2 regions of the Paraburkholderia sp. EG286A genome follow, and region 1 is predicted to be linked to the other one. Evidence: predicted binding sites of a transcription regulator. Region 1 holds the regulator's gene; the other holds the start of a gene.
What was found. Region 1 encodes LexA, which represses DNA repair genes until DNA is damaged. Its sites were predicted from a motif close to ACTGTATNNNNATACAGT; they were not measured.
Positions count from the first base shown of each region.

Region 2: imuA (translesion DNA synthesis-associated protein ImuA) is a predicted target of LexA. The motif match lies at 3,014-3,031, and genes of this name have one in related genera.

Region 1 is NZ_JBFRCB010000003.1:348,395-352,675, forward strand. It holds gene cysT (sulfate ABC transporter permease subunit CysT) at 1-896, opposite strand, end outside; gene AB4Y35_RS14315 (sulfate ABC transporter substrate-binding protein) at 1,023-2,081, opposite strand; gene lexA (transcriptional repressor LexA) at 2,374-3,024, shown strand; gene AB4Y35_RS14325 (hypothetical protein) at 3,094-3,471, shown strand; gene AB4Y35_RS14330 (DUF2939 domain-containing protein) at 3,568-4,251, shown strand.
Region 2 is NZ_JBFRCB010000003.1:640,797-645,077, forward strand. It holds gene AB4Y35_RS15645 (error-prone DNA polymerase) at 1-518, opposite strand, end outside; gene AB4Y35_RS15650 (DNA polymerase Y family protein) at 553-2,163, opposite strand; gene imuA (translesion DNA synthesis-associated protein ImuA) at 2,072-2,929, opposite strand; gene AB4Y35_RS15660 (NAD(P)/FAD-dependent oxidoreductase) at 3,223-4,281, opposite strand, start outside.

The DNA.
Region 1 (4,281 bases):
TGCGCACCTCCCGCGACGGTAGCGCCCACCACGGCATTCGGCGTGCTGCCGCCCGAGACGCCGCGGCTCGTGCGGCGCTGCAAATACCACTGCAGCGAATTGATGAGGAACAGCATGACGAACGACACGCAGAGCATCATTACGGCGAGTGCCGTCGCGCCCGCATAGTCATATTGCTCGAGCTTCGTGATGATGAGCAGCGACGTGATCTCCGACTTCATCGGCACGTTGCCGGCGATGAAGATGACCGAGCCGTACTCGCCCAGCGCACGCGCGAACGCGAGCGCGAAGCCGGTGAGGAGCGCCGGCAGCACCGCGGGCAGCACGACCCGGCGGAACGTGAGCCAGCGCGAGGCGCCGAGGCACGCGGCGGCCTCTTCCTGTTCGCGCTCGAAGTCCTCGAGCACCGGCTGCACCGTGCGCACGACGAACGGCAAGCCGATGAAGGTCAGCGCCACGAGCACGCCGAGCGGCGTGAAGGCGATCTTCAGACCGAGCGGCTGCAGGAACTGGCCGATCCAGCCGTTGCCCGCATACACGGCGGCGAGTGAAATGCCCGCCACGGAAGTGGGCAATGCGAACGGCAGATCGACGAGCGCATCGATCACCCGTTTGAACGGGAACGTATAGCGCACGAGCACCCACGCGAGCAGGAAGCCGAATACCGCATTGATCAGTGCCCCGCCGAGCGCGGCGCTGAACGTGAGCCGGTACGACGCGATCACGCGCGGCGACCACACGGCGCGCACGAACTGGCTCCAGTCGAGTGTCGCCGTCTTGAGAAAGGTGGCGGCAAGCGGAATGAGCACCACGAGGCTCAGGTAAGCCACCGTGATGCCGAGCGTCAAGCCGAAGCCAGGCAGCGCACTGGGCTTGCGCAATCGAAACGTTGTCATGCTCATCGTCCAGACATGGGTTGCGCGATTCGTGCGTTGCCAATTCGCGCCGAAAAGCGCGCCCGTAGGCGCGCTTCGTTGTTATGCGGTCACGTCGTTATGCGGACCGCGTACTGCCTGACAACTTTACTGCGGCTGGTAGATCGAATCGAACACGCCGCCATCTGCGAAATGCGTCTTCTGCGCGTTGGGCCAGCCGCCGAAGGTGTCGTCGACCGTGTAGAGCTTGAGCTTCGGAAACTTCGCCGTGAGCGCCGCCGGGACCTTGTCCGAACGCGGACGGTAGAAGTTCTTCGCGGCGATCTCCTGGCCCTCTTCGCTATAGAGGAACTGCAGGTAGGCCTCGGCCTCCTTGCGCGTGCCCTTCTTGTCGACGACCTTGTCCACCACGGCGACCGGCGGCTCAGCCAGAATGCTCACGGAGGGCACCACGATCTCGAACTTGTCCGGGCCGAATTCCTTGAGCGAGAGGAATGCTTCGTTCTCCCATGCAATCAGCACATCGCCGATGCCGCGCTGCACGAAGCTCGTCGTCGCGCCGCGTGCGCCCGAATCGAGCACGCCCGCGTTCTTGTAGAGCTTCGTGACGAAGTCCTTCGCCTTCTGCTCGCTGCCGCCCGGCTGGTGCAACGCATACGCCCACGCCGCGAGATAGTTCCAGCGCGCGCCACCCGAGGTCTTCGGATTCGGCGTGACGATCGAGACGCCCGGTTTGGTCAGATCGTCCCAGTCCTTGATGTGCTTGGGGTTGCCCTTGCGCACGAGGAACACGATGGTCGACGTGTACGGCGAGGCGTTGTCGGGCAGACGCTTTTGCCAGTCCTTCGCGACGATGCCCTTGTTGGCGAGCGCGTCGATGTCCCATGCCAGCGCGAGCGTCACGACGTCGGCCTGCAGGCCGTCGAGCACCGAGCGCGCCTGTGCGCCCGAGCCGCCATGCGACTGCTTGATGGTGAGCGTTTCGCCCGTCTTCGCCTTCCACTGCTTGATGAAGGCTTCGTTGATGTCCTGGTACAGCTCGCGCGTCGGATCGTAGGAGACGTTGAGCAGCGAGGTATCCGCGTGAGCGGCGATGGGCGTCATGGCCGCCATCGCCGTGACCCCGACGAGCGGCACAACGCCGATGACCAGTTTTGCCGCCAGTGTTTTCAGCCAGCCCGCGCGCCCCGTATGTGTCGTGCCCATCTATCTGTTCTCCGTTCTCGTGTGTGCTCGTTTGCGCTCATTGTTGAGTTGCAGCTAACGATGGAGGCCAGTCTAGCGATCCGCTTACATTATTAAAAATGATGTTTTTTCATTTTTTAATACGCAAAAGTGGTAAGGACAGAGGAAGTCGCTGCTGGAGCGCGGTTTCATCCGCGCAAACACGGGAAAGCGGCCTGATGGCAACGCTCAGTCGATGAACTTCAAGTAACACTTGAAAAGTGGCGAGTACTGTATAAAAATACAGTTACCTGTTCAAACATACAGTGGCGCCATGACCAAACTCACCGCACGACAGCAGCAGGTTTTCGATCTGGTTCGCCGGGCCATCGAACGCACGGGCTTCCCGCCCACGCGTGCCGAGATCGCGGCGGAACTCGGCTTCAGCTCGGCCAACTCCGCGGAGGAGCATCTGCGTGCGCTCGCGCGCAAGGGCGTGATCGAACTGGCTGCGGGCGCCTCGCGCGGCATCCGCCTCGTGCCGGGGCCCGACGACCTGCCGCACCAGTTCACGCTCCCGCACCCGAGCATCATGCAGCTCTCGCTGCCGCTCGTCGGGCGCGTCGCGGCGGGTAGCCCGATCCTCGCGCAGGAGCACATCTCGCAGAACTACATGTGCGACCCGGCGCTCTTCTCGAGCCGCCCCGACTACCTCCTGAAGGTGCGCGGCCTGTCCATGCGCGACGCCGGCATCCTCGACGGCGACCTGCTCGCCGTGCAGAAGAAGGCCGAAGCGAAAGACGGCCAGATCATCGTGGCGCGCCTTGGCGACGACGTCACCGTGAAGCGCCTGAAGCGCCGTCCGAACGGGCTCGAGCTGATCGCCGAGAACCCCGACTACGACAATATTTTTGTCGAGGCCGGCAGCGCGGAATTCGCGCTCGAAGGCATTGCGGTCGGCCTGATCCGCCCCACCGAATTCTAAGCAATCCGTCTGCGCGCAGTTCACGCAGAGTTTGCGCACGCACCGTCTGCGCACTACCTGGAGAGAGTCATGGAACGCCTTGCCCGCCTGCTGCCCTTCCGCCAATTCGGCCGTCTTCGCCATCTCCGTGGAATCGCCTCGTGCGCGGTCCGCGAAGTGCGCGGTTCGGCTGCCGCGCTGAGCGGCTCGCTTTTCGAAGACTCGCCAGAGATGGTGGCGGCCAGCACGGCCGACCTGCCCGTGCTGCCCTCGGCCCAGCCCGCGTTTGCGCGCGTGTCGCTCAACAGCACGCTCAACACCGAACAGCCCATGCGCCGCGCGCCCGTGCGCGTCTATCAGGGCCCGTCGCGGCTCATCCTCGTCGGCACGGTCGACGCGGTTTGCCGCGCGATCGACCGCTGCATCGCCGAGCAGCACAGCGACCTGCCCGCGGCGCTCGCGAAGTAAGCGGCAACACGGCTTAAATGTGAGAAGAGGTTACGGGCGGGATCGTTTCGCCTGGTTTGCGGTCAACATCGTGTTTGAACGATTTGCCCTATGCCGATGACGGAATCTCTCTCTACCCCGCGTAAGACCCAAGGCTGGAAGAAACCCGTTGCGATCACGGTTGCCGTCGCAATGGTGGTTGCCGCGATCGGCTACGCCTATGCGTCGCCCTATATCGCGGTGAAGCACATGAAAGCCGCCGCCGACGCGCGTGACGCCGTCGCGCTCAACGAGTACGTCGATTACCCTGCGCTGCGCCTGAGCCTGAAACAGCAGGTGGGCGAGATGCTGCATCGGCGCGTCGAGGGGCAGCACAGCAGCAATCCGCTGCTGATCCTCGGCGCCGTGATTGGCGCGGCATTGATTAGTCCGCTCGTCGATGCCTACGCCACACCGGAAGGCGTGGCCGCCCTGCTCGATGGCATGCCGCCGACGGGCAAGCCCGGCGACCGGCCGCACGCGCCGCCACCGGCGGAATCCGGCGCGCCATCCACGCAATCGGCGGAACCGGCGCAATCGGCACCCGCCTCTGCCGCGCCACCGGCCCCGGCGGCATCCGGCAATCCCGCGCCCGAGGCCCGGCCAGTGACCACGGCCGGCTATCGCGGCCTCAACGAGTTCGCGCTCACGTGGGACCGCGACAGTACGGGCGAGCACTACGCCGCCATCCTGCAGCGTCACGGGCTCTTCTCGTGGAAGCTCTCGGCCGTCGAGCTCGACGAAGGCAACGTCTCGAACTGAGACAGACCGGCAATGACAGCCGAGCCAGGC
Region 2 (4,281 bases), 290 kb from region 1:
GGCTCGGTGAAATCGGCGGGATGCACGCGATAGCTGCCCTTTGCCGCCCGCGAGCGCGCCAGCGTGATCAGCTCGCAGAGATTGCCGTAGCCTTCGCGGGTCGTTGCGAGCGCAACGATCGTGCAGAACGGCGCGCCATGTTCGTCGACGAGATTCAGCTCGCTGCCGATCAGCAGGTGCAGCGACGGCTCGAACGGGCCCAGGGCCGCGGCGGCGGCATGGCCGCCGCATTCGCGAGCCTCGCGCACGGCTTCGTCATACGCCTTCTTGCGCGCCTCGTCGTATTCGTTGAGCGCGCTCCAGGCGCGCACGACGCCCGCGAACGAGCATTCGTCGGTGATCGCGAGCGCGCGGTAGCCGTGGCGGATCGCCTGCTCGACCATCTCGCCCGGGCGCGACGCGCCGTGCAGGAAGGTGAAATTGGTCAGGCAGTGCAGCTCGGCGTAGTCAGGCAGCTGCGCGGCCCACTGCGCCGGCAGTTGTGGAGGCGACGACGCGCCCGTCCCGCTGATCGACATGATTCCTGAAACCCGAAAGAACGACGAATAAACGCTAGCCGAACAGCCCTTGCAGATACCACTGGCCGCCAATGCGCTCGCGATACAGCCAGAACATGCGGCCCTGGTCGTCGGCGGCGACGTAATAGTCGCGCCCGACGCCCTCGCCGTCCCACCAGCCGGACTCGATGCGCTCGGTACGCGTGAGCGTCTTCAGCGGCCGTCGATAAACGGGCCGGTCGCCGCGTGTCGCGAGCTTGAGCGGCTTTTCGAGCAGCCACGCCGGACGCGGCTGGGTCGGCAGCGGCACCTCGGGCAGATCGAAGGCGCTTTGCACGGGCGCGCTCGCGCCGGCCTCCTGCTGCGGCTTGCCTGCCTTGCGCGGCTTGCGCGGACGCTTCGCGCCGCTCTCGCGGTAAGGCCGCGCCGACATCGCCAGTTCGGGCCGGTGATCGTCCTCGACGAAAAGCTGCAGCACGTTCTGCTCGCCAAGCCGCGCGCCGATGCGCTCGAAGAGCTGCCCGAGCGACGCCTCGGCGGCCTCGGCCATCGGAAAGAGCGTGTCGGTGGGCGCCGCGTATGCGCTCACCTGCGAGGCGACGAGCGCAAGGCCGATCACGGGCGCGGCAAGCTCGGTCTGATTCAGGCGCTCGCGAAGCAGCCACAGCAGATGCTCGGCGTCGCGCGAAGGCGACGCCCAGGCGATCGTGAGGCTAGATGTGCGCGGCGCGTGACGCGAAGCCAGCTCGTGCTCCAGACGCAGCTCGAAGCCGCTCAACGCCGCGTGCTGCGCCGCCAGCCAGCCGGCCAGCTGCATCACGAGCCGGCGCGCGGCAAAGAGCAGCGCTTCGGCGCTCTCCACGCGCGCCTGCAATTCGAGCGACGCGTGAAACGACGGCGGCGCGGCAAACCAGACGCGCGGATCGGGCGCCTCGCCGCGCGCCTGCGCGAGCCAGCCGAGCACGCCGTCGCCGAAACGCCGCACGATGCCGTCGCGCGGCAGCCGCCGCAAGTCGCCGAGCGTCGCGCAGCCGATCTGCGTGAGCGCGTGGTCGTGCTGCGCGGCGAACGGCGCAAGCGTGACCGGCAGCGAATCGAGCACGCGCGCGAGCGTCGTTTCCTTGAGCACATGCCAGCGGCGCGACGAACGCGTGACGTGCGCCTGCGCGAGCGTCCACGCCCCCCACGCCGTGGGCGCGCACGCCATGCGCGCAGTGTGCCCGCAGCCGGCCACCGTCGCCGCGACCCTGGCGAGCAGCGCACGCACGCCGCCGAACAGACGCAAGCCCGAACCGACTTCGAGCAACAGCGTGTGCGACTGCGCGAACGACACCTTGGGCGTATAGGCGAGCAACGCGAGCGCGAGCGCCTCGAACGCGCGGGTCTCGCGCGCCGGATCGGCTTCGAGCAGCACCAGCCCCGGCGCGAGCGCGAGCGCATGCGAGCGCGTGTTGCCGGGCTCGACGCCGGCGCGCAGCGCGTCGAGATCGGCGCTCAGGATGCGCGTGTGGTCGGCGAGCGCGTAGCAGCGCGGCGCGCTGGCGACATCGGCATCGGCATCGGCATCGACGCTTTCAGGCGGAAGCGGCGTTGACGGCGCCGGCGGCATCAGAGGTCTGACGGCCTCCAGCGGCAACAACGGCAAGGTGACGGCGATCCACAGCATGATTGACCCCGGGCCACGGCATGACGACGGAAGCTGCGTCCGGCTGGGGCAGCACCGCGTCCTGCAGCGGCAATGTAATGACGAGTGGCTGGGCGGGCGGCGGCCCGCGGCGCTTGAAAATATCGACGGAGAGCGCGGCGAGCTGCATCCATTGCCGGCGGTTCAGACTCGCGTCGTCGGGCGGCGGCACCGGCGAGCAGGTCATGCGCAGCGGCGCCGGCGACGACTGGTTGCGCGCGGCGAGCGGCCGCACGAGAAACGCGAGCGCCTGCGAATCCTGGGCGGCGACCTGCAGACGGCGCACGGCGTCGGCGCGCGCCTTCGTCTGCCAGAGCAGCACGGCGCCCATGCCTTCCTGCTTGAGCGCCTGCTCGGCCACCCAGGCGGCCTCGTCTTCGGCCGCGCGCACCCAGATCACGCGCTCGAGCGCGACCCCCCATGCCTTGAGCGCGCAGGCGTAGGGGCGCCACGGCGGCGCGACGAGCAGCACGTGCCGGCCCGCCTGCGCGGTGAGCGCGCGCAACGCCGGCGCGACGAGCCGCATCTCGCCCACGCCGCCCTGCTCGACGAGCAGCTCGGTCAGGCTGCCCGAGGGCCAGCCGGCGCCGGGGAGCTGGGCGTCGAGCGTCGCGTGGCCGCTCGGCACCGTGCGCTCGCTGGCGCGCGCGAGCTGATCGCCTTGCCACACGCGGCTTTGCAGCCGGGGGGGCAAGTGCGCGGCGAGTTGCGCTGTAGTCTGCGCAGTGATCTGGGCTGCTGCTGCCATGGTTCGTGGCCTGATTGATGGGAACGCTCCGCCCTGCCCGGCAAGAAATGGGGCATCGGCAGGAAGGAGGTCGACTCGCCTCCACCTGTATATTTATACAGTATTTTGAGAGATTGGAGGAGGCGGAAATTGGGGGAGGGTCATTTTGCGATCCATTGCAAAATGCTGATCCAGGCGCTTGCGCGATGGATCGGCCGCCGGACGTCGCGCTGACGTCCGGGGCAAACGCCGCTTAGTATTCGCCGCCAGCCCGATGCGGGCGACTGCGATAAACGGCGCGGAGCTTGTTGCTATCAGGACGCCGACGTCATATCGAGCGCCACGGCTTGCGCCACCTCGATGCCGTCGATGGCCGCCGAGTAGATGCCACCGGCATACCCGGCGCCTTCGCCGGCCGGATACAGACCTTCGACGTTCATGCTCTGGTAATTGTCCTTGCGACGAATGCGCAGCGGCGACGACGTGCGCGTCTCCACGCCGGTGAGCACGGCGTCGTGCATCGCGAAGCCTGCGATCTTCCTGTCGATCTGAGGCAGGGCTTCACGGATGGCTTCGATCACGTAGTCGGGCAGCGCGGTGCTGAGATCGGTCGGGTGCACACCCGGCTTGTAAGACGGCACCACGGAGCCGAGCGACGTCGACGGGCGGCCGGCGATAAAGTCGCCGACCAGCTGGCCCGGCGCCTGGTAATTGCCGCCGCCGAGTTCGAACGCCCGCTCTTCCCACTTGCGCTGGAAGGCGATGCCCGCGAGCGGACCGCCCGGATAGTCCTCCGGCGTGATGCCGACGACGATGCCCGCATTCGCGTTGCGCTCGGCCCGCGAATACTGGCTCATGCCGTTGGTGACCACGCGGCCGGGTTCGGAGGTCGCCGCGACCACCGTGCCGCCGGGGCACATGCAGAAGCTATAGACCGCGCGTCCATTGTTGGCGTGATGCACCACCTTGTAGTCGGCCGCGCCGAGTTGCTTGTGGCCCGCAAACTTGCCGAAACGGCTGCGATCGATCAGCCCCTGCGGATGCTCGATCCGGAAACCCAGCGAAAACGGCTTGGCTTCCATGAACACGCCGCGATCGTGCAGCATCTGGAAGGTGTCGCGGGCGCTGTGGCCCACGGCCAGCACGACGTGGTCGCACGGCAGCGTCTCGCCGTTCGAAAGCTTGAGCGCGCGCACCTTGCCCTGCTCGATTTCGATGTCTTCGACGCGGGTTTCGAAGCGCACTTCACCGCCCAGCTCGTGGATGGTGGCGCGCATTTTCTCCACCATGCTGACGAGACGGAACGTGCCGATGTGCGGCCGGCTCAGATACAGGATGTCTTCCGGCGCGCCGGCCTTGACGAATTCCTCGAG